One region of the Neobacillus sp. BP17 genome, then DNA from elsewhere that is predicted to be linked to it. Evidence: riboswitches for the same ligand, from Rfam matches in the RefSeq annotation. Region 1 holds a riboswitch; each other region holds the start of a gene.
What was found. A riboswitch is a leader RNA that binds a small molecule or an ion and turns the genes downstream of it on or off. The one in region 1 is predicted to bind thiamine pyrophosphate.
Positions count from the first base shown of each region.

Region 1 (10,232 bases):
CCCAGCAATTAACGTCTAAGTATGTGAAAGGGATGTTAACAGGTCCTGTCACCATCTTAAATTGGTCTTTTGTCCGTGATGATATTTCACGTGAACAAGTAGCCAGCCAACTCGCCTTAGCGCTGAGAGAAGAGATTCAAGCGTTAGAAGATGCAGGCATTGCGATAATTCAAGTAGATGAACCTGCATTGCGTGAAGGATTGCCATTACGTAAAGAAAAATGGTCGGAATATTTGGCGTGGGCGGTTAATGCCTTTAAGTTAGCCACCTCCAGTGTGAAAAATGAAACGCAAATTCATACCCATATGTGTTATTGCGAGTTTAATGACTTTATTGAGCCTATTCGTGCCCTTGATGCAGATGTTATTTCCATCGAAACGTCTAGAAGTCATGGAGAGTTGATTCAATCTCTTAAGCATAATCCATACGAACTTGGGATTGGTTTAGGAGTGTACGATATTCATAGTCCACGAGTGCCCAGTGTAGAAGAGATTAGTGCGATATTAAAAGATAGTGTCGAGGTTATTTCAAAAGAACAGTTCTGGGTGAATCCTGATTGTGGTTTAAAAACACGTCATGAAGAAGAAACCATTGCATCGCTTAAAAATTTGGTGACAGCAGCCCGGAAACTCCGCCAACAGCAGTGTCAAACGATTTAAACTGTAAGTGCCTTTTCCATTTTTGGGAAAGGCTCTTTGGGTTGTTTAATTAAACATCACCACCTAGGCAAATGTGCATAAAATGATGCAAGCACAATAATGGAGGTGTGATGTTCCCAAATGATGTTCCATCATGATTATAGAAATAATTCTTCAGATATTTATAGACAATACAAGCAATTACAGGCTCAAAATGAACAATTAAGAAAAAGAATAAAAGAATTAAAGGGACTTCTAAGGAATCAGAACCTAAGGGCAGATGACCAAAACTGGGAAATGCATTTAGCTGACCAAGGAAATACCAATTATTCTAGTGCCGCCTTGCCTGCTGATTTGACGTTATTGACGTTAAAGAAAGATCCCTTTAATAACGCTTCTGCGTTGTTTAGTGTAAATCGCAATCAGCTGTATTCGGCGGAACGGATTTCAAAAAAAGTACTCTCTGCCACTGACTTAGATACCTATAAAGAGAGATGGAATTTTTCAATAGAAGAGCAGAATGGGTTTCTTGACTTGATAGCAAGAGACGGAGTGATTTACACTTCAACGATGACTAAAATTTATGCGATACAGGATAACGGTACCTCTCCACAGACACTTTGGACCGTTGATAGCTTTGCGAATCGTCTCTTAATTGACCAGAATACCTTATATTATTTAACGAGAACTACCGAAGGTTTCGATGCAATTGGTACGGTAGATGTAACTACGGGTAAAAAGAGATGGAGTTATCCCCTTAAATTCCAAGAGCGGTTGGAAGGGGTTTTCGCTGCTGGTGATAATCGACTGTTTGCAAATATACGGAATCCAGTTCAAATGACATCCAAAATGTATGCATTCGATGCATCGACGGGCACGGTGCTTTGGACATTTGATCTGGATTCAAGCCTCCCTATTTATGGGGCCCCAGTCTATAAAGATGGAAAGCTTTACTTCGAAACGAAACCGGCGGCAACAAGAAATATTTGGGCATTAGATGCTGCAAGTGGAAGAACATTATGGAAGTTTAGCCCTACGGGTATGTTTACACAGCCTCTTTCTGTAGTGAGTGATTCCTTAATTGTTCTTGATGAGGCCAATATTATCGCGGTAGACAAAAATACCGGAGTACAGAAATGGAAGACCTTGTATGCAGAACAATTTGTTGCTGGTGGACTTCAGACCATTAAAGGGGCAAGTGGAATGGTCGTAGCCTCCGATAGAATTATTTTGGGAAATTACAACAAAATTAAATTCTTTAATAGCGCAAATGGTCAGCTTATTTATTCCACTCTTCAACTAACACCTACTACAGGCGCGTCTGGCTTGCGCCCAATCGGCGTCATCAAGGACACCATTTTTGTAACAGAGACGAATCAATTTCTATATACGTACGCTGTGCCAAAAACATCCCAGTTAGATACAGAAAAGCCAACGGCAACGATCGATTTGCCAGCAGTCAGTCAGCTTTCTATGCAGGATGGAAAGAACCAAATTAAAATTCCCATCACCATAAGTGAAACGGCAGATATGGAGGTAACCATTGTTGATGAAAGCGGCTGGGTAGTTCAGACTTGGTTAGGACGCTACTTGAAGGGGACAGCGAATTTTTATTGGGATGGAAAAAACAGCCGTGGCTTTAATGTAATCCGTGGAAATTACTATCCAATTGTAAAACTCACCGATCTTGCTGGGAATAAGAATGAATATACAGCACGTGACAAATCCATTCTGATTACAGAAGGTTTCGGTTTAACCTTGAAAAATTCCAACTTACGCTCGGCAGCCACCACTCAAAGCACCATCCTAACAACAATCCCTGCTGGTTCAGAAGTGGTGATAACTGGAGAAACGGGTGATTGGTATCAAATTGAGTACAGGATTATCAGTGCGGTTCTGAAAGGATATGTCTCCAAACCATTAATTAAAGTTCCATCCAATCAGGAGATTCAAGCAATCGAAAAGGCGAGGACAAGGACAAACGTCAATGTTAGAACCAATCCTGGAACTCAGTATGATACAAAGATTGTGCTTCCGATGAATACAGATATAAAAATTTATTCCGCAATCGGAGACTGGTATTCAATCGAATACAAGAAAGACAGCAGTACTTTGGATTCTGGGTATGTAGCAAAATTTACTGTAACCCTCCCAACGGTATCAACTGTTGTTTACACCGTTGTTGCGGGCGATTCTCTCTGGAAGATTGCCCAGAAGAATGGGGTTACGATTGACTCCATCGTTAAAGCCAATAACCTCGATCCTAATCAACCAATCTACATTGGCCAAAAACTAACCATAGTAAAATAATCCTTTTCCATGCATAGGTGAGAGATCAGAATATATGAAAGGTATAAAAAGAATTTATTTGACATTTCTAATCGACGTGTTAACATTATCCATGCAAGGGAATTTTTAAAAATGAATAGATAACAATCCGCTAGAGGTGCCTTTTTAAAGGGCTGAGATTGAAGTGATACTTCGGGACTCTATGAACCTGATCTGGGTTATACCAGCGTAGGGAAGTGGAAACATGGATATTTGAAGGATCATGTTTATATTTCAAATTATCAACCACTTTCTTATCAAAAGGAAGTGGTTTTTTGTTTTTCACTTTATTTCATTGAGCTTCAGATTCTGGATTATAGGGGGTGACTTGTATTTTAACTAGTGTTAAAGAGTTACATATTATATCCAATGGTCAAATGCCGATCGAGCAGCTATGTGAAATTGTCATGGATATTCATCCGTATGTAACCGCGATTCACTTACGCGAAAAACAAAAAACAGCGAGGGAACTTTTTCAAGCAGTGGAACTTCTAACAATGACAAACCTGCCGTTATTAAAGATTATCATCAATGATCGTGTGGATGTTGCCTTAGTTACAAAGGCTGGCGGGGTTCAATTAGCTTTTCATAGTTTAGATGCAGCCATTGTCAAAGGGAATTTTCCTCAGCTTAGGGTAGGAAGTTCCATCCATTCCTACGTGGAGGGACAAAAAGCAAAAGAAAAGGGTGCTGATTACGTCCTTTTCGGTCATGTCTTCCCTTCGCAATCAAAACCAGGAATGCCCCCTAGAGGTCTTGATGAATTATCAAGGATTACACAATTAGAGGTTCCGGTTATTGCCATTGGAGGCATAACTCCCGAGAATACAGGGCGGGTACTAGATGCTGGGGCAAAAGGAATCGCTGTCATGTCAGGAGTATTAGAAGCTCGCGATCCATTAGTAGCAGTAAAGGCTTATTTAAATGTATTAAGAGATGGAGATGGAACAAGTGGGAAATTCATTTGATGTTGCCATTATCGGAGGGGGGATTAACGGATCCTCTATTGCCTATCAACTATCAAAAATGGGCAAAAAAGTAATCATAATTGAGAAGGATAGATTGGCTTGCCAAGCTTCCAGTGCGGCGGCTGGTATGCTGGCAGCACAAGCGGAGATTGAACAAGATGGTCCTTTATTCCAATTGGCATTAAAGAGTCAAGCAATGTTTTCTACACTATCAAGTGAGTTATATGAATATACAGGAATTGATATCGAGTTTGTGAATAAAGGAATGCTGAAGATTGCAGAAACGGAAGAAATAGCAATAGAAGTAAAAAAACAGGTCAACTATCAAAGGAATTGGGATCCAATGATAAAATGGCTGGATTCAACGGAATTACTAGAAATGGAACCGTATTTGGCACCAAGTGTTGTTGGAGGTATGTATCTCCCTAACGATGGACATGTGCAGCCAGCAAAGTTAACAAAAGCGTTTGCAAATGCGGCTGTTTATTTCGGAGCGGAAATTCGTCAAAATACGGAGGTTCTTTCATTTATTTTTGAAAACGGTCAGGTTAAAGGGGTTAAAACGACCAATGGTGTCATACATAGTGAACAAGTTGTCGTGGCCACCGGAGCTTGGGCAGCGAAATTAATGCGTGAATCGGGGCTGGACATTAGCGTGTATCCTGTTAAAGGAGAATGCTTTTCCGTTCGAACGGAGGAGCCGATTATTAACACGACTATTTTTTCCGACAAACGCTGTTATCTGGTACCAAAACGCAATGGGGAAATTTATATTGGTGCTACCATGATTGAAAATACCTTTGATAACAAGGTTACCCCCGAAGGGATTGCTTCATTAATAGAAAGAGCGACTCAACTAGTCCCTCAGATTAAGGAAGCAGCATGGGAGCGGGTGTGGTCAGGATTCAGACCGCAGACAGGCGATGGAATCCCTTATATTGGCGAGCATCCAAGATGGAAGAGATTGTTCGTTGCAGCAGGGCATTTTCGAAATGGGATTTTATTAAGCCCTATTACAGGGAAGCTAGTAGCTGACCTGTTAGCTGACAGACCGCTAGATACGACTCTTCTTTCAGCATTTCACCTAGAAAGACACAAAGAAACGGTAGGTTAGGAGGTCAAACATGGAGGTAGTATTAAATGGCGAGTTAATCCAATTGCCAGATGAAGTTGAATTTGTTTCAGATGTTCTCAAACATTATGAAATCCAGGATAAGGTCATTGTTGTGGAAGTAAATGGTGAAATCTTAACCAAAATAGATCACCAAAGTACTAGATTAGCAGATAAAGATCGAATTGAAATAGTCCATTTTGTAGGAGGCGGTTGACATGTTAAAAATAGGTTCATTATCCTTTCAATCTCGTTTGTTTCTAGGAACAGGAAAGTATCCAAGCTACGACATCCAAAAGGAAGCAGTGGAAGTTTCCAAAGCAGAAATCCTCACGTTCGCGGTAAGACGAATGAATATTTTTGAATCAAGTCAGCCCAATTTTTTAGAACAGCTAGACACCAATAAATATACGCTGCTGCCAAATACAGCAGGTGCGAAAACAGCGGCAGAGGCCGTCCGTATCGCAAAATTAGCAAAAGCATCTGGCCTCTGCGATATGATTAAGGTGGAAGTGATTGGCTGTGATCAAACATTACTTCCTGACCCGATTGAAACCCTAAAGGCGACAGAAGAATTAGTAAAGGAAGGATTTATTGTCCTCCCTTATACCTCAGATGATGTTGTTTTAGCTAGGAAACTTCAAGAAGCAGGCTGTCATGCTGTCATGCCAGGGGCCTCGCCAATTGGATCTGGTCAAGGTATCATCAATCCCGTAAACCTTAGCTTTATTATCGAACAGGCTGTCGTTCCTGTTATTGTGGATGCTGGGATTGGCTCACCAGCCGATGCGGCTTTAGCGATGGAATTAGGAGCCGACGGCGTCTTATTAAATACGGCTGTGTCAGCGGCTAAGGATCCGGTAAAAATGGCAAAAGCAATGAGACTAGCAATTGAAGCTGGACGTTTAGGCTATGAGGCTGGCCGAATCGAGAAAAAGAGATATGCTTCAGCAAGCAGTCCAAAGGAAGGAATGAGTATCGGGTGATTAATCGGTACTCACGACAAGAACTTTTTTCACCCATTGGAAAAGACGGGCAGCAGCGAATTTCCGATAAACATGTACTCATAATTGGAATGGGAGCACTCGGATCAGCATGTGCCGAAGCACTTGCCCGCGCTGGGATTGGTAAACTAACCATTGTTGATCGTGATTATGTAGAATGGTCCAATTTACAGCGGCAGCAGTTATATACAGAGGAAGATGCCAAAAATCGAGTTCCTAAAGTAATAGCGGCCAAAAACCGCTTAACAGCGATTAACTCTTCTGTGAAAATAGAGGCAATCATTGCAGATGCCTCTGTGTCAGAGCTGGAAGACTGGGCCAAAAACGTTGATCTTATTATGGATGCAACGGATAATTTCGAAACAAGAATGATCATTAACGATGTATCCCAAATGTATGGTGTCCCCTGGATTTACGGTGCTTGCGTTGGAAGTTATGGAATCTCCTACACGATCATTCCTGAGAAAACACCTTGCCTTTCTTGTTTAGTAGAGACCGTTCCTCTAGGAGGATTAACCTGTGATACAGCTGGAATTATTAGTCCAGCTGTGAACATGGTCGTTTCTTTTCAAATAAGTGAAGCATTGAAAATCTTGGTGAGTGACTTGGATTCATTGCGAAATAAACTTGTTTCTTTTGATTTATGGAAAAACCAATATAGTTCCATACAAGTAGATAAGTTGAAAAAGAGGGATTGTCCTTCTTGCGGGGAAGAACGTACTTACCCTTATTTATCATTCGAAAATCAAACAAAGACAGCCGTCCTATGTGGAAGAGATTCAGTTCAGATTCGTCCTGCGATTCCAATGGTTCGTGATTTGGAGGCTTTAGAAAAATTATTTGCGATTCGAGGAGGAGCCGTGGAGAGAAATCCCTACCTTTTATCGTATACTGTGAATCCTCACCGATTAGTAGTTTTTAGAGACGGAAGGGTTTTAGTGCATGGAACGAAGGATATTTCCAAAGCAAAGGCTCTATACCATAAATATTTGGGTTAATAAAAAAGCAAATAGACTAAACAGAAAAAATTAATTGAATATTTTTACAAATGGGTATAGTATTAAAGGTGGATATAGGGATATATGCTCTAGTCTACTTGTGAGTGTTAGAAAAAGGTCAGTGAACTCTTTTTATAGGCAATGAATCTCTAGACCTATTGATGCTAGAATTTAAGCCAAAATAAGCCGTAGAAACTATACGCTTATTTTGGCTTTTTGATTTTTTATATGAGAATTAAAGAGAGGTGGGGGAAAATGGAGAGGGATGAGATAAAACGTCTAAACTTTCTGCTTCAAATATATATCGATGTCAATGTGGATAAGGATTTCTCTGTTTTATCAAAAAATGCAGACCCATTCTTTATACTAAATATGGATGGGCGATTGGTGTATGTGAATGATGTTTGCGAAACTCTCTTAGGTTGCTCCATACCTGAATTATTACAGATGAGGTTGAGTCATATATTCCTCTCCAAATGTTTGAATGAATCACAAACGTTCTTCTTCGAAAAGAGCCGGGAAAAACTAACAAATTTTGATGCAAAGATTAATATGAGACCCGAATTATTAATGGATGTAAATGTTACTACATTTCCAATCCTCTTTAATAAGGAAGTGGTGGGGTCTTATGTGGTTTTAAAAGATATCACTCTAATTAAAAAAGAAAGACAATTACTATCGGAAAAGCAAGCGGTTGCAGGCCAATTAGCGGCAGGAATTGCCCACGAGATACGAAATCCGATCACAGCGATAAAAGGATTTTTACATTTAATGGCTAGGGATTATCATGGGGAGTCTATGTATTTTGATATTGTAGAGTCAGAGGTTACGCGTATTGAAGTAATTCTCAAGGAACTAATGGTACTGGCAACACCGATCAAAAAAAAGTATGAAAAATTGCCGATTAAGTCCTTATTGGATCAAGTCCTATCATTAATGGAATCACAAATGTTATTAAATAATATTCAAGTTGAAAAAAAGTTCTGCTTCCTCGAAGAATCCATTTTAGGGGATGGAAATCAATTAAAACAAGTATTTATCAATTATATTAAGAATGCAATTGAGGCTATGCCAGATGGCGGCAGGATTTTAATAGAAGGGTCCATTACCAAGGGGAAGCGTGTTCAGATTCGAATCATCGACCAAGGATGCGGCATCCCTCCCGAAATGATTAACCGAATAAATGAACCATTTTATACAACGAAGGAACATGGGACGGGGCTCGGAATGCCGGTAAGTTTTCAAATTATTGAGGAGCATAAGGGGAAAATTCATATTACCAGCAGCAATAAGGGAACCTGTATCGAAGTAAGTTTACCAATGTTGTCTTAAATTAAATGATTGCTAGTTGGGGAAATATCGTGTTAAAATGTTAGGGTCTAATGTCTTGCAGTCATTAGTTATGGCAGTTATATATAACCAGCACAAATATATCCTAATCACTTGTATGGTAAATGGAAGAAACTATAAAAATAGTCGTCTTAGCCGTGACCTAACTTCTTTTCCTAGAAGTTAGGTCTTTTTATTTTCCTGAAAGGAGAAGTTAATGAGTAAATCTACACAAGAGAATTTGCTATATCTTAGCAGTACATTTAGTAAGCTCCTCAAGCGCAGATTTGGTAAGGGTCCAGAAACTTGTACGATGATGTCAAAAGGAAACCGATTATATATATACATGCGAAACTTTATTACGCCGGCAGAGGAAGTCTTGTTGGAAAATGATCAGTTGATGTTGGTCCATAATTTTCGTTCAGCCGTAATCAATGCGGTCATCAATGAGTTTAAACATGAAGTTTCGAAAGTATTTGGAGGGGGAATTGATCATTTTTTCCATGATTGGAATTATGATTCGAATACAGGAATTATTCTGTTAGAAAATGTTCCATCTAGTGATGAAGTTAAAATGGAAGAAGACTTTGAGAAGACTCTGTTTAACTTGATTGATTTTGTAGGGACCCGTTATCATAAACGACCGGTTGGTTTAAAGGTAGTAAAGTTTACACAAAATATTTGTGCGATTGAAGCGAGAGATGTCCTCTTGCAACTAGAGAGCTTAGCATATGAACAAGGAAATCTCGATCTGCTGCTTCATCAAGCAAGGGAAATCAAAAGCGGTTATTTGAAAAATAAGAGTATATTTGAGGATCTGTTTAATCGCATCATTGAAGATATATTCATTGTTTGGGATTATGAAAAGAACCGAAACTATCTCATTTTTGTTTTTTACAAAGAATATCAATGAATCGAAAACATGTGGCAAAAGGATTTTCCTGCTTGCCGCATGTTTTTTTTTAACAAGTTGAGCCTTGGTACATAATAAATGATGAATTGATTTGTATCTGCTTAAGGAGTAGAAATGGATGATTAACCAAAACAAGGAAGAATTTATTAGTAGTTATATTAGTAAGTTGTTAAGAAAAAATTTTGGAAAAGGCCCGCAGACGTGTCGGACCACCCTGTCTAAAAATCACCTCGTCACGTATATTCGCGGGTTTTTAACCCCAATGGAAGAAATCTTGTTACAACAGGGACAGAATAGGTATGTTGACGATATAAGAGCAGCTATTATTAACCATGTCTTGGATGAAATAACAGGGGTAGTAAAAGTGACTCTGGAAGTCAATGTAGAAGAATACTATCATGATTGGAACTTCCCAAATAATACGGGCATTCTTATTTTTGTATTAGAAGAAATGATAGGTCAGGTTAGTCAAGCGGATATAGATATGCAAAGGTTAGAATCGGAGGTTGGGCGGCTAAGCTGCTTAGTTGAAAAAGTACCTGATCATATCCATACCTATCCCATTTCACCAACCGTTTATTTAGTTGAAAGAAGCGGTATACTTGTCCCTATTGAAAAGGCACTTATTGAAAAAGGGTTTGAAAAAGAACTTAGATTCACAAAAGATGAGTTAGAAAAAGTATATTTCCACCGTGAAGGCAGATTTGAGGACATTTTTAAAAAATCAGTACGAGACATCTTTATTGATTGGAATTTTAAAGCAGATAAATCATTAATGGCCTTCATGCTTGGATCATAAGGATATGTAAATAAAAAGGCTCTTCCTAATTTTCATTAGGGAGAGCCTCTTGTGTAAAGGATTAGCAACCGTATTTCTGCTATGATCGTGAAGCGACCTTATTCAAGAACTGTAAAGTCCGTTGATTTTGGGTGTTCTCAAATA
Region 1 is NZ_CM184198.1:425,350-435,581, forward strand. It holds gene metE (5-methyltetrahydropteroyltriglutamate--homocysteine S-methyltransferase) at 1-659, shown strand, start outside; gene AC4QJR_RS02115 (outer membrane protein assembly factor BamB family protein) at 780-2,948, shown strand; TPP riboswitch at 3,071-3,179, shown strand; gene tenI (thiazole tautomerase TenI) at 3,290-3,934, shown strand; gene thiO (glycine oxidase ThiO) at 3,909-5,048, shown strand; gene thiS (sulfur carrier protein ThiS) at 5,059-5,262, shown strand; gene AC4QJR_RS02135 (thiazole synthase) at 5,264-6,031, shown strand; gene AC4QJR_RS02140 (thiazole biosynthesis adenylyltransferase ThiF) at 6,028-7,047, shown strand; gene AC4QJR_RS02145 (ATP-binding protein) at 7,303-8,379, shown strand; gene AC4QJR_RS02150 (Na-translocating system protein MpsC family protein) at 8,594-9,289, shown strand; gene AC4QJR_RS02155 (Na-translocating system protein MpsC family protein) at 9,408-10,088, shown strand; gene AC4QJR_RS02160 (amino acid ABC transporter ATP-binding protein) at 10,168-10,232, opposite strand, start outside.

Region 2 (10,232 bases), 2.7 Mb from region 1:
AACAGAATTATTTAACAAAACAGCCACTCGGTCCCCTTTTCGAATCCCGAAGTTCTCTATTAAGGAGTTGGCCACTCGATTAACCTTTTGGTTAAACTCACGATATTTAATTCGCCGATCATTAAATACGAGCATTTCTCGTTCCTTCGATACCTCTCCCCACCAAGCAATCCAGTGACCTATATTTTGGTTAAAAGCCATTATCCCAACTCCTTATTCATCTCAATGTTTGATAATAGTAAAATAGATTAATAAAATAGCATTTTTTGTGTTAAATAGGAATCTTCCATTGATTCTATGAAGCGCTTTCATTTCTCAGCTTACTGATATATTGACTTGTTTTTCTTTCGTTAATAGATTGATGATTTTCTCTTGATATGCTTCTACTCTTCCTAAATAATTCTCCAAAGCCATGGCCCGTTTTAAAAAGAAATGACAGTCAAATTCCCAAGTAAACCCCATTCCTCCATGGATTTGTATATTTTGATTGGCTGCCCGAATAAAGGCTTCATTGATGAAGGAACGCGCTTGGCAAATCGCTTCATCCTTTTCTTCTGATTTGGTTTCCAACGCCCATGCGGCATAATAGGATAACGAACGAGCACTTTCTAACTCTAATAAAATATCAACAATTTTATGTTTAATCGCTTGGAATCTACCAATAGGCTGCCCAAATTGCTCACGGGTATTACTGTATTCTGTCATAGTTTTGACGATTTGATCCATTCCACCTACCATGGTTGAACACCAGGCAGCATTTAAATAATCAAATCCGGACTGTAATACTTCCCAACCCTCATCCCTATTTCCTAATTGCTGCTCGCGCGAGACCACCACGTGATCAAATGTCACCCTTGCTACTTTTCTCGTTTCATCCATACTAACCAGTGTTTCAACATGTACTTTCTCATCATGACAATCGACCATCAAGATCGTTATCCCATCTTCTCCGTCAGTACCATTTGTTCGTACAGGTACAATCAGCGTATCTACAAAATCAGCATGTGGAACAAGTGTCTTTACGCCAGTTAGTATATATGCACCTCCGCTAACTTCTGCTTTGAATTGAATGTCGCTTGGCAGGAATTCTCCCCCTGGTTCGACAAATGCTAATGAGAATTTCTGCTTTCCTTCAGCTATTTTGGGGAGATACACATTCTTCTGTTCGTCCGTCCCATAGGCCTCAATAATAGGGGCGGCAAACCCAACGGTTTCAGGATATGGCCCTGGCAATACCACTCTTCCCATTTCTTCTAATATCGGAACGAGTGTGAGTGGTCCTAAACCAAGTCCGCCATATTTTTCTGGAATCGCAATACTCATGTAACCTAATTTCGCCAACTCATCCCAGATATGATCTAATAGGGTGCAGTCCCCTTCTGTATACTTGCGCGTCAGTGCTAAATCACCGTTTGCTTCAAGAATCTGCCGAATCGACTCCTGAAAAATCTTCTGATCTTCATTTAAGTCAAATTCCATTTTGAAACCTCCTCAAAACTTGATATCTTTTGGTAAGCCAAGAATTTGTTCTGCCACAATATTCTTTTGAATTTCAGAAGTTCCTCCCTCAATACTGTAAGCACGCGAACGTAAAAATCCTTGCTGCCATTTATCATCTATGGGGGCATCTTTTTTCCATAAGATACTTGAGGCTCCCTGAATACTCATCGCAAATTTGTACATCTCTTTCCCCAATTCACTCACTTCAATTTTATCCATTGACCCTAGTGCCCCAGGTTTGTTGGATTGAATAATTTGGGTTAAATGGCGATAATAATTCAGCAACAGAGCTTTAGATTTTGTTCGAAACATCGCGATTTTCTGGCGAATAGATGGATTTTTTATTAATAGCTCCCCATTCTTTTTGATAGTTTTGGTCATCTCAAGTAATTCTTCAAAAAGCTGTTGAAGCTGGAAAATCTGTCTTCCAACACCTACTCGTTCGAAACTCAGCAATGCGAGCGCTACTTTCCAGCCACGGTTCACTTCACCCACCACTTCCACATCGTACGCAACCGCATCATTAAAAAAGACTTCGTTAAAATCACATTTATCATTAATGGAACGAATGGGTTTTACCTCTACCCCTTCTTGATGCATATTGACTAGAAAAGCTGTGATTCCCTGATGCTTTTTCCCTGTGTTATCAGTTCTAGCTAATACGAAACATCGATCGGCGAAGTGTGCATAACTCGTCCAGATCTTTTGCCCATTAAGAATCCATTGATCTCCTTGTTTTTCAGCTCTCGTTTGAAGCGAAGCCAAATCTGATCCGGAATTGGGTTCAGAATATCCTTGGCACCAAATTTCTTCACCACTTAAGATTGTATGGATGTATTGTTTCTTCTGCTCTTCTGTTCCAATTTGGAGGAGAGTAGGACCTATCATATTGATTCCGACGATATTAATAATTGGCGGCGCACTAACTCTTGCCATTTCCTGCTCATAAATCACTTCTTCAATTAATGTTGCACCCCTGCCACCATACTCTATTGGCCAAGATACTCCTGACCAGCCGCCCTCGAATAACTTTTGCTGCCATTCCTTTAGAAATCTTTTTTGTTCTTCCGGGTCAACAGGCAGTGTTCGATTGCCTTCCAGCCAACCAGCTGGCAAATTATTCTCTAGCCAAATTCTTAAATCCTGTCGAAATGCTTCTTCTTTTGCCGTATATGAAAAATCCATGGTTCCACCTTCCTTTATATTGAGAATGACTATTTATCCATCAAATGCAGATTCCTTGCTCCCTTACTTTATTGATCAAAAATTCCATCTAGGAATGAATCATTTTGCCCTACGGCGAGTCCATGGCGGATAAAATCAATGACTTCATCAATTAATGCATCATCAATTTCTTTGTTTTCCCAATTGATCCACTTCGTTCCGACATATTCCAGTAACCCCATTAAAGACACCGCAAGTATTTCTGGAGTGTATTGCTTGATTTCCCCTTTATCCATGGCTTTTTGCAGGCCTCGAGAATATCTCTTAACTGTGTCATCAAAATACTTTTTGTGTAGTTCTTCATCCACAAATTCCGTTTGTTTATAAATTCGATAAAGGTAACGGTGCTCTTTCAGATACTGGAAAAATGCTTTAAACCCTTTTCTTTCTTTCTCAATTCGATTATTGACGCCTTTAGTTTCTTCTCGAATCGCTTCATATAATTGGAATTGCATTTCACCAACAAGTTCAGCGAAAATATCATATTTGGATTCAAAATAGTTATAGAAAGTCCCTAACGATACATTTGCTTCCTGTGTGATTTCTACGATGCCTTTTTCAAAATACCCATACTTCCCAAAGACAATTTCTGCTCCATCTAATAATTTTCTTCTTGTTTTCTCGCCTCGCTTTGTTTTTGGACTTAAATCACTTTTCATCTCCATCCTATTCACCTTCTTCCAAATTAAAACCTGAATCACTTTTCATATTCTCATTATAAGTACTGGTTTTCCATTTGTAAATAATTTTCTAAAATTTTAGAAAATTATTTGTGTCTCGGAAAATTGGGATCAGTCCCCCAAAATACAAGTGTTGTTACTGTTTAGTCAAGTGTATAATAAACAAAAAGGAGACTTGGACAAAACCCACCTCTGAAAATTCACTGCCAACAACTAAAGTATTTGAAGAATTAACACCCTAAAAATAGAGAAAGGTGAATATGAGCGTACTCACATTCACCTTTCTTACTATTTGAAGCTAGTTATGTCCCAGCCTCTACATGGCTGTCTTTTTAATACCCTCTTGTTGAGAGTGTTTTTTTCGAGTTTTTTGTTTAATAATATAATACGTTTACCTTATAACACTTCAAACATTTTTCATAATATTGATCGCCATCAAAACGATGATCACAATTTTGCTGAATCTCTTTTAAACGCCCCTCTAAAAAAGAAAGGCTAGTTTTCATTTGGGTAATTTCCTCTTTAATCTTTTGAACATTCATCCGTATAACCTCCCAAGAAAGTTACTGATATATGCTGCCTCCAGATTCCTTAAACTCTTTAGCTTTTTCCTTCATACCTGTTTCTATAGCTTCCTTCGTATCAAGTTTATTTTCTTTCGCATAATTACGAATATCTTGAGAGATTCTCATGCTACAAAATTTTGGTCCACACATTGAACAGAAATGAGCTGTTTTTGCACCTTCCGCAGGTAAAGTTTCATCATGATATTCTATCGCTCGTTCAGGATCTAAAGATAAATTAAACTGATCTCTCCAACGGAATTCAAAACGAGCTTTTGATAAGGCATCATCTCTTTTTTGTGCTCCTGGATGTCCTTTTGCCAAATCAGCAGCATGGGCGGCAATTTTATAAGTAATAACCCCTACACGAACATCCTCTCTATTCGGTAAACCTAAATGTTCTTTAGGCGTTACATAACAAAGCATGGCTGTCCCATACCAACCAATCATGGCAGCTCCAATAGCAGATGTAATGTGATCATAACCAGGAGCAATATCAGTTGTAAGAGGTCCAAGTGTGTAGAATGGCGCTTCCTGACACACTTCTAGTTGTTTATCCATATTTTCTTTAATTAGGTGCATCGGTACGTGCCCTGGTCCTTCAATCATCACCTGTACATCATGCTCCCAAGCAATTTTTGTTAGCTCTCCAAGAGTCTCTAATTCTGCAAACTGCGCTTCATCATTCGCATCTGCAATAGACCCAGGACGTAAACCATCCCCTAAAGAGAATGCAACATCATAAGATTTCATTATTTCGCAGATTTCTTCAAAGTGAGTATATAAAAAGCTTTCTTTATGGTGGTGTAAACACCATTGTGCCATGATTGAACCACCGCGGGATACAATACCTGTTAACCGTTTTGCCGTTAGTGGAACATATCGTAAAAGAACACCAGCGTGAATTGTGAAGTAATCAACACCTTGCTCCGCTTGTTCAATCAAGGTATCACGGTAAACCTCCCATGTAAGATCTTCAGCAACACCATTTACTTTTTCAAGTGCTTGATAAATGGGGACGGTGCCGACAGGAACAGCTGAGTTTCGAATAATCCATTCTCTTGTTTTATGAATGTTTTTACCTGTTGATAGGTCCATAATATTATCAGCACCCCAGCGTGTCGCCCATGTCATTTTTTCAACCTCTTGTTCGATGGATGATGAAACAGCAGAGTTACCGATATTCGCGTTAATTTTAACATGAAAATTACGTCCTATTATCATAGGTTCTGACTCTGGATGATTGATATTAGAAGGAATAATCGCTCGACCCTTTGCAACTTCATCACGCACAAATTCAGGTTTCATATTTTCCCTTATTGCGATGAATTCCATTTCAGGAGTAATAATTCCCTTTTTTGCATAGTGAAGCTGTGTAACATTTTTTCCTTTTTTTGCACGTAATGGTTTGCGCTTCAAACCCGGAAACACGTTATGATTGGCACGAGGATCTTTTTCATCCTTATACCCATTATCTACAGGCTTAATTTCTCGACCTTCATATTCTTCAACATCTGCTCGTTCATGGATCCATGTGCTTCGAATGGCAGGAAGGCCTTTTGAAATATCAACAGAATAATTCTGATCCGTATAAGGACCGCTTGTATCATACACGCGAATAGGAAGGTTTTCCTCTTCACCAAACGTTCCCGTAGTAGGGCTTAACTCAATTTCACGCATTGGTACTTTAATGTCGGATCTCGAGCCTGTTACATATACTTTTTTACTTCCTGGAAAACTAGACATGATGGAAATATTTTGTTCGTTTAATGCAGTCGTTGACATAATAAATCTCTCCTTTTTTTTTTGAATATAAAGGACGAGATACAGAACATAACAAGTAAATAAGCGTATAAAAGTACATCAAAAAGCCGGGACCATAAATGGTTGGACCCGGCTAAAATGTATGCAGAAGTATAGTTGCATTGAAGATTGTCTATTCTAACTTCCCCACGCTGGTATGATCCAGATCAGGTCCCAAGAGTCAAGAAACTTCAGCGTGTTTCTTTCTCAGCCCAACTTATTGGACACCCCTAGTTATTTATATTCAATTAAGCTACATTATATATGAGTATCGGTTAAAATGAAATACATAATATTAATTATAGTAATATAGTCGTGTTTCGATATTATGTTTAGGATGAACCATAATTTACCTGTAAAATACTAATCAAAAAGAGATGTACCAAGGCGAACAATCCAGGATGGGTTTTCTTCTATTTTGTCTTCTTCCTTTAAACCCTTAAGTATGGCAACCCATTTGCCTCCTTTTTGACCAGTTTCTACCTTTTGTTTCTGAATCTTTCCTTTTTTTTGTACATATACATAGGTGGATTTTCCAAAGCCCATGATGCTCGTTTCAGGAACTGCTAGCAACTGCTTTGACTGCACTACTACGTCTAGCATGGTATTGTAGCCAGGATATAGGCCCTTTTGTGAATCTAGACTTGCTTTAAAGGAATAGTATGGATTAGTTTCTTGTTGTATATCTTTATTCTTATTTGCATTTGTTTTATATGTAGGATAATCACTAACCTCCGAAATTTTTCCTTTCCATTTCTTATTGGCTACTACATTAGAAGTTACTGTAATAGATTGGCCTGATGTAATTTTTGCTTTTTCGGCTTCTGTTAGCTTTCCTTCAATTTGAAACGGATCATTTGAAGCGATTTGCATGATTGCTAGTTGCTGATTTTCTTTTGCTCGAAAACCTTGACCTACATTTTGGTTCAGGTTTGATATTACACCAGCAGTGTTGCTGATGACAGTTAATGTTTCGAGCTCAGATTTTAGCTTTTCAGCCTGCAACGTATATTTTTCTACATTTAGATCTGCTGCACGGAGCTCAGCTTTTACTTTATTTAGTTCAGCTTGAATTGACTGGATCGTGATAGCTTTAGTATCTATGTTAGCTGTATCAACTGCATCAGTGGTATTGGTTGTATCAGTTGTATCTGTTGTATCAGTTGTATCTGTTGTAGTGGTTGTAGAGGTTGACTCAGCTTCTCGTATATCCTGCTCTAATGAAGTGATTTGCTCTTTCATCTGAGTAACACTTGTTTCTGCTAGGTTTTTATTTACTTCTGCTTGTCCTAGCTCAGCCGCGACTGTTGATCCTTCATAAGAAAAGAGCTTTTGTCCTTTTGTAACAGTTTCCCCTTCTTTCACAAAAATTTCCTGTATAGATCCTTTTGTTACATTTAAATAAATCGTTTCAGCATGACTTTGTACAACACGACCTGACACTGTTTTTGTTTTAGTAAATATTTTTTCTGTTGGTTTTATTAACACTAACGGCTTAGATTTACTTTTTTTAACTTCTATAACAGCTATGCTTAACATAACAGAAATGAATAAAAGAACAAGGACCCCAAGTAAAATCCATTTCTTCTGACGCGAGGTACGTACTTGTTCATTTTCTACACCAATTCCTTTTGCTGTTTCCATAACCCTACCCCTTACGTAATAGATATATAGCGAATATTGCAATAAAGTGTTGAACCCAACTACTAATATCTATTGTCCATTTTTTTAAAGAAAGGTTCAAGGAGTAATTTACTTTTTTTGTCCCGTGAACTTCTCTTGTAATTAATGTACTTGCGATATAATTTAGGTTCTTGTCAGTAATTCCCCCACTAGGCAGAATAATAAAATGGTTTCGTCAATCACTGGAAGATCGTAATAGTTTTTTTACTAGTTTAGTCCATAATATAATTTGATTTTTTCTTAAAGGATAAATCGTATTAAAAAGAGGCCTCCTAAAAAGAAGGCCCACTCACACCTATTAATATAATAAATACTTCTCACGAACCCCGTTAAATTCATCTAAACCCGCCTGCCATGCAGCTTTTATTTCTTCAATAGATTTGCCAGCTTCAATATCAGCACGGATCGAACCATTACCGACAAGGTTATCAAAGAAGGAGATTCCTGCTGCATTCGGTGCTCTAAATTGGAAATCGTTTGGATACATATCATGGATTGTTTTTACGATATACAATCCTGTTTCAAACGGCTTATAGGCATTTCGGTCTGTGACATGAATTTGAATTCCATGGCTTAAAACATTCGCATGCTTCGAGAAGGTCGGTATAAATGAAGCCGCTCGGAATGTGACACCAGGTAATTTGTAAGAGTTTAACTTGGCAGCCAAATTGTCGCTATTAATGAACGGTGCTCCAATCAATTCAAATGGCTTTGTTGTTCCTCTTCCCTCGGAAACATTGGTTCCTTCAATGAGGGCAGCCCCTGGGTAGACAACCGCAGTTTCCAGGGTTGGCATGTTTGGCGATGGAAGGATCCATTCTAATGGTGTCTCATCGTAATATATGTTTCGTTTCCAACCCTCCATTTCCACTACCGTTAAATCGGCTCCAATACCAAATTCGCTATTGAAAAGCTTGGCTAATTCCCCGACGGTCATCCCGTGGCGAACAGGAATCGGATATTCACCGATGAACGAAGAGTACTTATCCTCGAGCACAGGTCCTTCGACTTTTGTCCCGCTGATTGGATTCGGACGGTCAAGAACGATAATTGGAATATTGTTCTCTTTTGCTGCTTCCATCGCTAGTGCCATGGTGTAAATATAGGTGTAATAACGTGTCCCCACATCTTGGATATCAAATAACAATACATCGACATTGCTTAGCATTTCAGGTGTTGGCTTTTTTGTCTTCCCATAAAGGCTGTAAACTGGAAGTCCTGTTTTTTCATCCGTATATTGTTCAACATATTGACCAGCTTGTGCACTTCCACGGACACCATGCTCAGGACCATAAAGAGCAGTTAAATTTACATTGTTGTTATTGTATAGTAAATCTACGATACTAGTAACGCTTTGATCAACCGCCGTCGGATTGGTGATTAAGCCGACGCGCTTATCCTTTATCAAATCAATCTTATCCTGCAACAAAACCTCAACGCCCAAACGGAATTTTTCATTCTTCTTCTCTTTTGCGTTCTTTGCAACAGCTGCTGAAACGGTCGAAAGTAGTAGAACGAGAGCCAATAAACCTATAAGCCCCTTTTTCAAAAGTACCCCTCCTCTTTTGATCTATCAAAGTTTAAGGATAAAGCCCTACCCCTATTTGAAGCAGTCACAACTAAATTCCCCTCTATCTCTCCCCTACTTAGTATCCTAACCCGTGACCAAATCCATATAAAACACTGCCATCATGGTTGTAAATCGTAACTGGCAGCTTTCCTGTCGGATTATTTTTACCAAAAATTGTACTTGCTGTTGCTTCAAAGCTCGTTGGTCTAAAGCCAAATTGAACAAGATAGGCATCTACATTCGTATAGGACATAACGTCATATGGATTTCTAGCCCCAACAGCAATGACAGGTACACCAGTCTCGATGAGTTGTCTTATCATCACCATTTGACTAGCGTCGTTGGCTCTGCCTCCAACACTTGAGGTGTAGGTTCCAGCAATGATGTATTTTGCATCCTTCACTTGTGCTAATTGAGTAGCATCAAGTGATTCTGAAGCATTGATATAAATTGCGCCAGGATGGTATTTTTGGACCTCAGCTGCAAGGAGATTCATAGAGAAAGTCGCCCCACCAACCACAACAATCTTATCTTCAGGAGAAACATTAAGTGGAAGTATATCATTATTTTTTACAAGCGTAATTGATTTTTCTGCTGCTTCTTTTTCAACTGCTTTATGTTCAGGTGAACCTACTACTTGAATAGCCTTCGCAACCTTTTCATCAAGACTCCTTTCCATTTCCGCCTTAACAATGCTTCTATTTAATTTCAGGGTTAATATCCGCTCTACTGACTGCTCAAGTCTATCTTCTGAGATATCGCCAGCGTTGACTGAATCATAAAGTCCATTTGCCACTGCTTGGATTCCCACTGGCATTAATAGGACATCTGCACCTGCTTTTACAGCACGGATAGCTGCATCAACGGATCCAAAATGATCGGCAATCGCACCCATATTCATCGCATCAGTTACGATAACACCTTTAAAGCCCATTTCTTCGCGCATTAGACCCGTTAATATCTTGTGGGAAAGAGTACCTGGTACAGAGACTTCTGTTCCGTCCTTTTTTGAAATTGCTTTTGTATCATCAATTTTTGGGAACGTTACGTGTGCTGACATAATCGCATCAATACCAGCATCCATTGCCTGCTGGAAAGGATATAATTCTACTTTCTTCAATCGATCAAGATCATGTGGTACCGATGGAAGTCCTACATGTGAATCAACCGCAGTATCTCCATGACCTGGAAAATGCTTAGCAGTGGCCG
Region 2 is NZ_CM184198.1:3,458,810-3,469,041, forward strand. It holds gene AC4QJR_RS16670 (class I adenylate-forming enzyme family protein) at 1-201, opposite strand, end outside; gene AC4QJR_RS16675 (acyl-CoA dehydrogenase family protein) at 316-1,479, opposite strand; gene AC4QJR_RS16680 (acyl-CoA dehydrogenase family protein) at 1,492-2,685, opposite strand; gene AC4QJR_RS16685 (TetR/AcrR family transcriptional regulator) at 2,754-3,389, opposite strand; gene AC4QJR_RS16690 (serine protease) at 3,779-3,946, opposite strand; gene thiC (phosphomethylpyrimidine synthase ThiC) at 3,968-5,752, opposite strand; TPP riboswitch at 5,898-6,012, opposite strand; gene AC4QJR_RS16700 (efflux RND transporter periplasmic adaptor subunit) at 6,134-7,414, opposite strand; gene AC4QJR_RS16705 (exo-beta-N-acetylmuramidase NamZ family protein) at 7,752-9,002, opposite strand; gene nagZ (beta-N-acetylhexosaminidase) at 9,100-10,232, opposite strand, start outside.
Region 2: linked by a shared signal. The riboswitch ahead of thiC (phosphomethylpyrimidine synthase ThiC) and the one ahead of tenI (thiazole tautomerase TenI) in region 1 are both predicted to bind thiamine pyrophosphate.

Region 3 (10,232 bases), 970 kb from region 1:
AAATTGTTCTTTATACCACCCATCATGTTCAAGAAGCTGCTCATGTGTCCCTTCTTCTACAATTTTACCATCATCTAAAACAATAATATGGTCGGCATGTTGGACAGCGGACATTCGATGTGTGGTAATGATGGTGGTCTTGTCATTTCTTGCCTTTCTAATATTATCAATGATTCGCTTTTCTGTTTTGGCATCAACTGCCGATAAGGAATCATCGAGGATTAGGATTTCTGGATTTTTGATCAGCGCGCGCGCTATGGAGATCCGTTGTTTTTGCCCTCCTGATAAGGCCACACCCTTTTCTCCAACGAGCGTACTTAATCCTTCTGGAAGAAGGGCAAGATCTTTTCGAAATGCCGCTAAATCAATGGCCTCTTCTAATTCCTCTTCGCTTGCATCTTTCCTGCCAAAAAGGATATTGTCTTTCACACTGCGAGAAAACAGTACATGATCCTGAGGCACATAACCAATCCAGTCGCGAACTTGATTTATGGTTTGCTCCTCTAAAGATACCTCAGATATGGTTACCTCTCCATCGCCTAGTGGATATTGTCTTAATAACTGCTTAATAAAGGTGGTCTTTCCTGAGCCTGTTTTCCCAACAATACCCAATGTCTGCCCGTGTAACAGCATAACATCAACTTGGTTTAGGTTATCATTCTTAGAAGAGGGATAACGGAAAGTTACCTTTCGATAATCAATTCGATCAGCACGTTTTATGGAAACAGGGTCTAGAGGATTGACCACTTCCTCCTCATAGCTAAGTGTTTCATTAACGCGGTCAAGTGAAGCATTCCCCCTCTGCATCACATTGATTAACTCGCCAATTGCGAACATGGGCCAGATCATCATCCCTAGATATACATTAAACGACACAAGATTGCCCAATGTAATTGATTGATGGAATACTAAATAAGCACCATACCCGAGGCCAATTAGATAACTAATACCAACAAGCACCTTAATCGTTGGGTCGAATAATGCATCAATTTTTGCAACGTTAATATTCTTGTGATAGACATCCTCCGTAAGTTGATGAAAGCGCTTGCTATCTGCGGTTTCTTGAACAAAAGCACGGATAACTCTAACTCCTGCGACTGATTCAAGTACACGGTCATTCAGTTCACCAAACGCATCTTGGGCTTCCATGAAGCGAGTATGAATTCTTTTTCCATACATTTGCATTAAAATCGCCATAATTGGCAACGGAATAATTGCCGCCAGTGTTAACTTCCAACTAATTAAAATTCCCATTGTTAACAGTAATGTCAGCATCCATACACTTGAATCTACAAGTGTCAGAATCCCAAAACCTGCTGTGATTGAAATGGCCTTTAAATCATTGGTCGCACGCGCCATTAAATCTCCAGTCCGATTTTTTTCATAGAATATCGGAGTCATTTTTAGTAAGTGAGTAACGAACCGGGACCTAAGTTTCCTTTCTACAAGGAAGGCTCCTCCAAACAGTCGGTACATCCAGACATAGGTTATTGCATAAGATGAAACCATGATTGCCAATAGAATACCAAGATATTGTATTATTTTCTTATGACTTATACTGCCCACATGAATATCATCAATTGCCAATCCGATTAATTTAGGCGGAATCACATCCAATATACCCACTAAAATTAATAGTGTAACTGCAATGACATATCGCTGCCAATTTTCTTTAAAGAACCAACTTAATTTTTTTAAAACCGCAAACATAACTAACTTCCCCCTTATGTTATACTATCCGCCATCTATTACTCCTGCTGTATTTCCCTTCCAAGACCCTGCCAAATACCTCATCCATATTTCCTCCCTCAAATTTGTTTTGAACTATAAAAAAAGACATACCGCAACAGTGCAGTATGCCTCCTTTTTAAAAAAAGGGACAAAAAAACACACGTCACGTATTAAAGAAAACGTAACCTGTGTTTTTGTCATTAATCAATTTCTTCACATTGATAAATTAACAGGAAAATTCTTCAGGACAGGTTACATTCAAATATTTAATTGTTAAAGAAACGTGATTGAAATTAGTCATCTTTGTAACCCTCCCTTTCCTTTTTTCTTCCTTTGTAGGTTATCACCAGTTCTTTTAATTGTCAATTCCCATTTTTCTGAATTGTCTCAAATAGTTTTCTTTACCTAGAGGAATATTAATGCCCTCCCTTATCATTCCATTTTTTTCTCCATTTTTCCTTTTGTTTATTCCATTTCTCCTCCCATTTCTGAACCTCGTTAGTAAAATTCTCTTGAAAATTAAACCGATTCTTAGCAGCATCTTCCTGCTTTTTCTTTTCAATCAATGTGGAGATATGCGGGACATTAAAGCTTTCAGCAGGCGCATTCGCTAAGGCTTTCGTCATAACTTCCCGAAAAACAACTGCTGAACCTTTATTACTGACAGGCGTGATATAATGATCTTTGTCTGTTTTATCATAGCCAACCCAGATCGCCCCAACCAGCTGCGGGGTATACCCAACAAACCATTGATCCTTCAGGCCGTTTATCCCTTCTATTGGAACCTGAGTTGAACCAGTTTTTCCTGCCGTTTCTCTGCCAGGTATTTGTGCAGCCTTACCAGTACCTTGTTCTACTACACCAAGGAGCATGGTCGTCATATTATCGGTTACGGCCTTGGTTGTGACTCTTTCTTTTTTTGCCTTCCAGACAGCCACAACCTTTCCGTCAGCATCAATAATTTTTTTAATCGCATGGGCCTTCATTCTCACTCCGTTATTAGGAAAGACAGAAAAAGCTTCAGCCATGTTCAAAGGAGAGACACCTTTGTGTAAACCACCTAAGGCAAGGGATAAATTACGGTCATTTTTGTCCAATGAAATTCCGAACCGCTGAATGGAATCTAATCCTTTTTCAACCCCAAGTTCATTTAATAGCCAAACCGCGGAAACGTTTTTAGATTCTTTTACAGCTTCATACATGGGCACCTGACCGGAATATTGATCATCGTAATTACTTGGTTGATAACTCCCAAATGTCATTGGTTCATCTTTTAACATATCAGTCATCTTCCAACCTTCCTCCAATGCAGGTGTATAAACCGCTAATGGCTTAAAGGAGGAACCAGGCTGAGCCTTTAACTGCGAAGCTCGATTATAACCTCTAAACGTATGTTTTCCCCTGCCGCCAACAATTGCCTTAATCCCACCTGTCTTGGGGTCTAGGAGGATACCACCGCTTTGAACAAGGATATCTATTCCTTCTTGGAATAAAGAATCATTTTGATAAGTCTCTTCCATGGCTGTTTGCATTTCAGGTTCAAGCTCTGTAAAGATTTGATAGCCGCCTGTTAGTAATTCATCCTGTGATAATCCATATAAGTTTATAGCCTCTTCTAAAACCTGATCAACATAGTATGGAAACTTGCCTCGGAACGGGTCATCGCCTTTATCATTCAAAATTACTTCTTCATGTATGGCTTTTTCATACTGAGAATCGGAAATATATCCTTGTTTCTTCATTTGTACTAATACTAGATTTCGCCTTTCAGTCGCCTTTTCCATATGCTCATAAGGATTCAGGGTAGATGGTGCTTTAATTAGTCCTGCAAGTAATGCGGATTCACTGATTGAAAGGTCTTTAACCTCTTTGGCAAAATATTTGCTCGCAGCCTTTTTAATCCCCCATGCACCATTACCAAAATAAATTTGATTTAAATACATTTGCAAAATTTCTAGCTTTGAATATTCCCGCTCAATCTGTAGTGCTAAAAAAACTTCCTCCATTTTCCTATTTAAGGTTTTTTGTGAAGTGAGAAGTGTATTCTTAGTTAATTGTTGCGTTATCGTACTGCCTCCTTCAACCATTCCTCTAGCTTTTAAGTCACGGACGAGCGCCCTTGATGTCCCAATCAAATCCACACCGCTATGTTGATAAAATCGACGATCCTCAATCGCAACAATCGCATCTTTCATTGAGTTAGGAACCTGCTTAATAGAGACACCTTCATTTTTATTCGCCGACACTTTACTAGCTATATCCCCATTCACATCATAAAACACGGTAGCTTGTGGCAGTTCGTTCTTAAGTCCTGATATATCTGCATCCTTAGAAAAATAATAAAGTAGTCCAAAAAAACTTAAGATAATGATTAACATGGAAAGCACTATAATTTGGAGCAAGTGCCACTTTTTCAAGTTATTAAATATAGTCCTAATTTTCTCTTTTAATACCAATTGAAAAACATCCTTTATCAGTAATCTATCATTGGTTAATTTTCGTAGATAGGGAAAGTTTTTATGACAATATTTAGTATTCCAAAAAAAAGAAAAAAGATGGCGGATTCCCATCTTTTTTCTGTCGTTTATTCATTTTTCGTTAATTCTTTAAAACGGTGTTTTGACACCTTTTCATCAATACTGCTAAAGATCCGATAATTTTCTTCATCTAAAATCCGAAAATGTTTACTGAGAATATTTTGTTGAAGAATATACCCGTTTTTTTTCGATACAACTCTCCACCAAATCCGGCCGCCAAGCGTTTTTGACTTCCGAATATCTATCCCTTCGCGGGCAACCGTTTCTAACACCTCCAGCGGCTCATTCCCAAATAAAAATTGGACTGTTTCAGTTTCACGAAAAAGTGCACAAATCGAAACGACAGTAGACCAATTGGCTAAAACTCTACCTTTCTCAATTTGAACAAGTGTTTTCTTAGAAACACCAATAATGTCTGCCATTTTATCCTGTGTATAGCCAACTTCCGTCCGTATAAGGCGAAGCTTTTCAGAAACCTGCATTATAATTTCATCTCTGGTCAAGTTAAGCCCTTCCTTCAATTACAACTAGTGTAATTTTACACTAGTTTGTTTATATCTTCAAATCCTAACATCAAAAAACTGCTATCTTTTTAGATAACAGTTTCAATTATTTATAGGGATTTAGGTGGTATTTCGCAATTGCTAGAACATGAATTTTTCAAATCGCATGCCCCGCATTTTCCCTTTTTTGATTTATTAATAAACCTAACTAAAGCCCATGATGCATATCCAAAAATAGCTGCTCCAATTAATATATTGGCAATCATTTGCTCCACCTCTTTCTAGAATTAAACAAGTCCTAACAATTTGCCGCCTTGATAGATGATCAAAGAAAGCACATAAGCAATTGCAAATGCATAAATCATAGAAAAAGCTGTCCATTTTTTTGAATTTGTTTCTTTATAGATCGTTGCTACTGTCGCAAGGCATGGGATGTATAACAAAATGAAAACCATGAAACTATAGGCAGCAAGCGGAGTATAATAGTTCGCCAATAACCCTTGCAAACTTGCATCATTCGGAACAAAATAAATAATATTCATGGTAGATATAATGGCCTCTTTTGCCAAGAACCCTGTAATTAACGAGGCGGATGCCTGCCATGTTCCAAATCCAATTGGATCAAAAATCGGGGCAATCATATTCCCAATCGCGGCTAAATAACTATCATCCATGTCAACCTTTAAACCATTGGGGCCAGCATAAGATAATAACCAGATAAAGACAGAACCCGCAAAAATAAATGTTCCAGCTTTTCTAACAAACCCTTTTCCTTTATCCCAAGTACTCCTCCACAGTGATTGAAACTGGGGAAGACGGTAAGGGGGCAGTTCTATAACAAATAATGAAGTTTCCGATTTTAGTAATGTAGACGAAAAGATCTTAGCTAAGACCAATGCAACTACAATCCCAAGGACATATAGGCTTAGCACAACTAAAGCCTTATTTCCTGCAAAAAAAGCTCCAACAAATAACGCATACACGGGTAATCGTGCTGAACAAGACATTAAAGGGGTAAGCAATATGGTAACCAGCCTTTCCCGTGGTGTCTCTATTGTTCTGGCAGCCATTATTCCTGGTACATTACAACCGAAGCCAATCATCATAGGGATAAATGCCTTCCCATTTAACCCAACTGACTCCATAATTCGGTCCATTACCAATGCAACACGGGCCATGTACCCGGAATCTTCTAATAAAGAAATAAAGAAAAATAGGATAAAAATTTGCGGCACAAATACGAGTACGCCGCCTACCCCAGCAACTAAACCATCAATAATTAATGCATGAATAAAATTTGAAGCATGAATGGCGGTTAAAACCGACTCAAATCCTGACGTAATGGGCCCTGTTAAAAATCCGTCCAAAGCATCAGATAATGGTGTTCCGAGCCAATCAAAAGTCAGCATAAACATGACATACATAAGCAGTAAGAAAATAGGCATTCCTAAAAAGCGATTGGTAACGATCATATCAATTTTCTCAGAAAGCGGAATGTCAAAGTTACTTTTTACGGCCACTTCGACAACGATTTTTTCTATTGCTTCTCTTCTTTTTTGATAAATATAGATTGCTAATGATTTTACATTATAAAGTGTTTGTAAGATTGACTCCAAGTTAACAATTAGATCATTAAGCTTTTTCTCGCCAACAATAATATTTACATAGTTTCTAACATATTCATTACCTTCAAAATATTGAATAGCTAGAAATCGTCCAGAAAGGTTGGTTTTTCCATGAATCTCAGCCGTCAAAGCAACAATTGCAGCTTCTACCTCTTTACCATAGTAAACAAGATTCTTTTTAGCAGGCTGGATTGATTGAGTCGATATGACATCAACTAATTTATCACAGCCCTTTCCATTTCTCGCCACAACAGGAACAACCGGTACTCCGAGAAGCTCAGAAAGTTTAGATGTATCAATTTGAATTCCGCGTTTATTTGCTACATCGACCATATTAAGTCCAATAAATGCTGGTTTTTCAAACTCAAGCAATTGGAAGGTTAGATGTAAATTTCGTTCTAATTGTGAAGCATCTAATATATTTAGCAGGCGGTCCACTGATTCATTAAGAAAGAAGGATGTAACTACCCCTTCATCCTTCGATAAGGGATTAAGTGTATACACACCAGGTAAATCAGTCAAATGACCAATATTATTTTTAAAAACGCCAACTTTTTTTTCAACGGTGACACCGCTCCAATTACCAACATACTCATAGGAACCTGTAAGATTATTAAATAATGAAGTTTTCCCAGTATTAGGATTTCCAATAAGTGCGATGTCCATTATATTCTCTCCACTTTCATTCGAACTGCTTCTCTACGGCGAATACCCACACATTGTCCGCAAGATTCAATCATAATTGGACCGCCAAATGGCATGACACACTTTACACACACTTTAGAACCTTCAGTAATCCCTAAGTCAAGTAATCGTCTTTGTACCAGGTGACCTACAAGAGAAATATCAATAATTCTCCCTTTATCTCCTACTTTTAATGAACCAAACATGTATATCACCCTATCTCCACTAATTGAGAATGATTATCTTTCTTGTATTTTAACACTTTTTTTGAGTTAAAAAGCTTATAAATTTGTCAAAAGTTTGAAGAATTTTCTAGAATCAACTACAATCACTTTACAAAAAAAATAGAAAAGAGCTTGAAGCCCTTTTCCATTCGTATTACTTATAAATGTTATTTTGAAAATAATCTCTTTGGTACCGCACTCATTACAATGATGATAATGATTGCACTGATGATAAAGCTTGGCAGCATGAATGTTCCATTATATAGGAGTGAGTAAATGGCCACCGGCTGTCCCTTTGGCGCATATTCACCGAAGAACACGATGCCAGAAATAACATGGCAGATGTATCTTAAGGCACTTCCTAAGAATGCACCGATAATCACATATGTCATCCACTTACCTTTTTCATTTTTGGATATCGCCTCCTTCACCAGACCAGTAAAGACACCCGCTAACCCTACAACTGAAAAGGCAAGAAAATAATCAATAAATCCTTGTAAGAATGTGTATACTTGAGCGAATCCAAGGATAACCTGCAATAAACCTAGTAAAAATCCTGTTAACAAGCCGCCTTTTATCCCCCAACGATAAGCAATTAAGAAGATAGGTACCATGGCAATTGACACCGAACCTCCCTGTGGCCATATCTTTAAAGATAGAATTCCGGCTAGAAAATCCAATAAATAAGCTAAAGCAGAAAAAACTGCCACCTCAGCGATAAATAATGTGTTGCTTCTTTTTTGATTCACAACGTCTCCCCCAATTATCTTTTTGGACTCGTTAGAAGTCTTCCTATTACAAGATGTGCAATAAAATAAAGAACAAAAAAAGCAATGCACGACGATAAGGATTGTCTGCATTGCTTTCATAATCGGCAAACCACATCCCTACGCTAGTGTTAACTAACAGGTTCATAGGGTCAGAACGTAACCGTTCACTCTCAGCCGCAAGAATAGCAGCTCCCCCTGTGGAAGTATTCAATTGTTTCCATAGAAAAAAATATACTCTTCTTTATTCACATTTACAAGGTAAATATACTTTCTTGTCGTTATAATTACCTAATCGAATCAGTAATTAAGACTATATGAATAAAATTCAAGACTTTTATTTTAAAATAAAGGAGGAATTTCTATTTATGCCTCGAATAAGTACAGTAAGGAGTTTTTTGTCAATAACATAGGGGGAAGACGGCATGTTCACGGAAAACCAAACAGATTTAATTGATTTTTTCAATCAAAATAAACAGAAATTAATTCAAGATTGGGAAAATGCCATTGTTACCACTAATACGGATCCTTTTAAGTTAAAAATTCACGAAAACGGCGAGGCTCTTCTCGATGTTTTACTTAATATGCATAAAATGACGGAAAAAGACCTTTTAGACATAATTGAAAAACTTGCTATTGAAGTATCGGAAGAAAGAGTTTTGGCTGATATTAACCTTGGTGATTTTGTTTATAATGTTAATCTTGGCAGAACAGTTCTATACAGCCATTTAAGCATTACTGGGATTCCATGGGCAGCCATGCAGGAAGCATTAAACAATGTAAATTTTTGTTTTGATAAATTTTTATACTATGCTGTTTCCCATTACTCAGAAGCAAAAAACAAAATTATTGAAGAAAAAACAATGCACATTGATTCTACACATCAGGATCGATTAACATTGCTTGGGCAAATGACCTCAAGCTTTATTCATGAGTTTAGAAACCCCTTGACATCTGTTCAAGGATTTATCCAATTACTGAAAGCTGATCATCCGGAGATGAAATATTTAGATATCATTTCAAGTGAATTGGATCAACTTAATTTTCGTATATCACAATTTCTCCTTCTGTCAAAAAAGGAGTTAATTGGTAAAGAAAAGGATAACTTCAATTTAAATACATTAGTAGAGGAAGTCTTAAACTTCCTATATCCAAGCATACTTGATGGAAAAGTAAAAATAAGAAAAGAACTCAGTGAAGATATTACTCTTAATGGGTATGCAGATGAAATTAGACAGGTATTAATTAATATCATCTTTAATGCGATTGATGTTTTGAATCATGCTGAGAATCCGAATCCTACAATCGAGATCAATAGCAGTCTACAACATCAGTTCATCAAAATTAATATTTCCAACAATGGGCCTGTGATTCCTGCTGAACTTAGAAAATCTATTTTCGAACCATTTTTTACGACGAAAAAACTAGGTACAGGTCTCGGCTTGTTTGTTTGCAAGGAAATTATTGAAAAACATAAGGGAAATTTAGAATGTGAATCATCTCCAGATAAAACTACATTCTCGATTCTCTTACCGGTTGCAGCCCTAACCTAAACTTATATACAAGTAATTTTATACTAGAATAACCAATCCCACTTTATATAAAGCAGGGATTTTTTTATTTCTTAATATTAAGTCTTCCCGATAACAACCTGCTTTGCATATGATGAACTAAAAATTTTTTATCGGGAGATTTGACTAATGTTTACATTAAGGGTTGATAATGATATTGAACTCCAGCTATTTCAACAACATCACGCTTCAAGTCTTTATCAAATGGTGGAGGAAAACCGTGAACATCTGCGTGAATGGCTGCCATGGGTGGATAGCATGAAATCCCCATATCAGTTTGAATCCATTATTCCGATATGGCTAAATCAATTTGCAGAAAATAGTGGATTTAATGTGGGGATCGTCTATAAAGGTGAGTTGGTAGGCTCAATTAGTTTACAACAAATAGATTGGCACAACCGAATGACAAGTATCGGATATTACCTTTCAAAAAAGGCAGAAGGTCATGGAATAATGACTCGATCCGTTCAGTTCCTGCTTAACTATGCATTTTTCCAATTAGGTTTAAATCGTGTTGAAATCCGCTGTGGTATCAAAAACAAAAAAAGCCGTGCCATACCTGAAAGACTTGGTTTTATAAAAGAAGGTAT
Region 3 is NZ_CM184198.1:1,396,868-1,407,099, reverse strand. It holds gene AC4QJR_RS06695 (ABC transporter ATP-binding protein) at 1-1,710, opposite strand, end outside; gene AC4QJR_RS06690 (transglycosylase domain-containing protein) at 2,148-4,187, opposite strand; gene AC4QJR_RS06685 (helix-turn-helix transcriptional regulator) at 4,316-4,771, opposite strand; gene AC4QJR_RS06680 (FeoB-associated Cys-rich membrane protein) at 4,882-5,037, opposite strand; gene feoB (ferrous iron transport protein B) at 5,059-7,062, opposite strand; gene AC4QJR_RS06670 (FeoA family protein) at 7,062-7,286, opposite strand; gene thiT (energy-coupled thiamine transporter ThiT) at 7,472-8,053, opposite strand; TPP riboswitch at 8,172-8,280, opposite strand; gene AC4QJR_RS06660 (histidine kinase N-terminal domain-containing protein) at 8,497-9,624, shown strand; gene AC4QJR_RS06655 (GNAT family N-acetyltransferase) at 9,772-10,232, shown strand, end outside.
Region 3: linked by a shared signal. The riboswitch ahead of thiT (energy-coupled thiamine transporter ThiT) and the one ahead of tenI (thiazole tautomerase TenI) in region 1 are both predicted to bind thiamine pyrophosphate.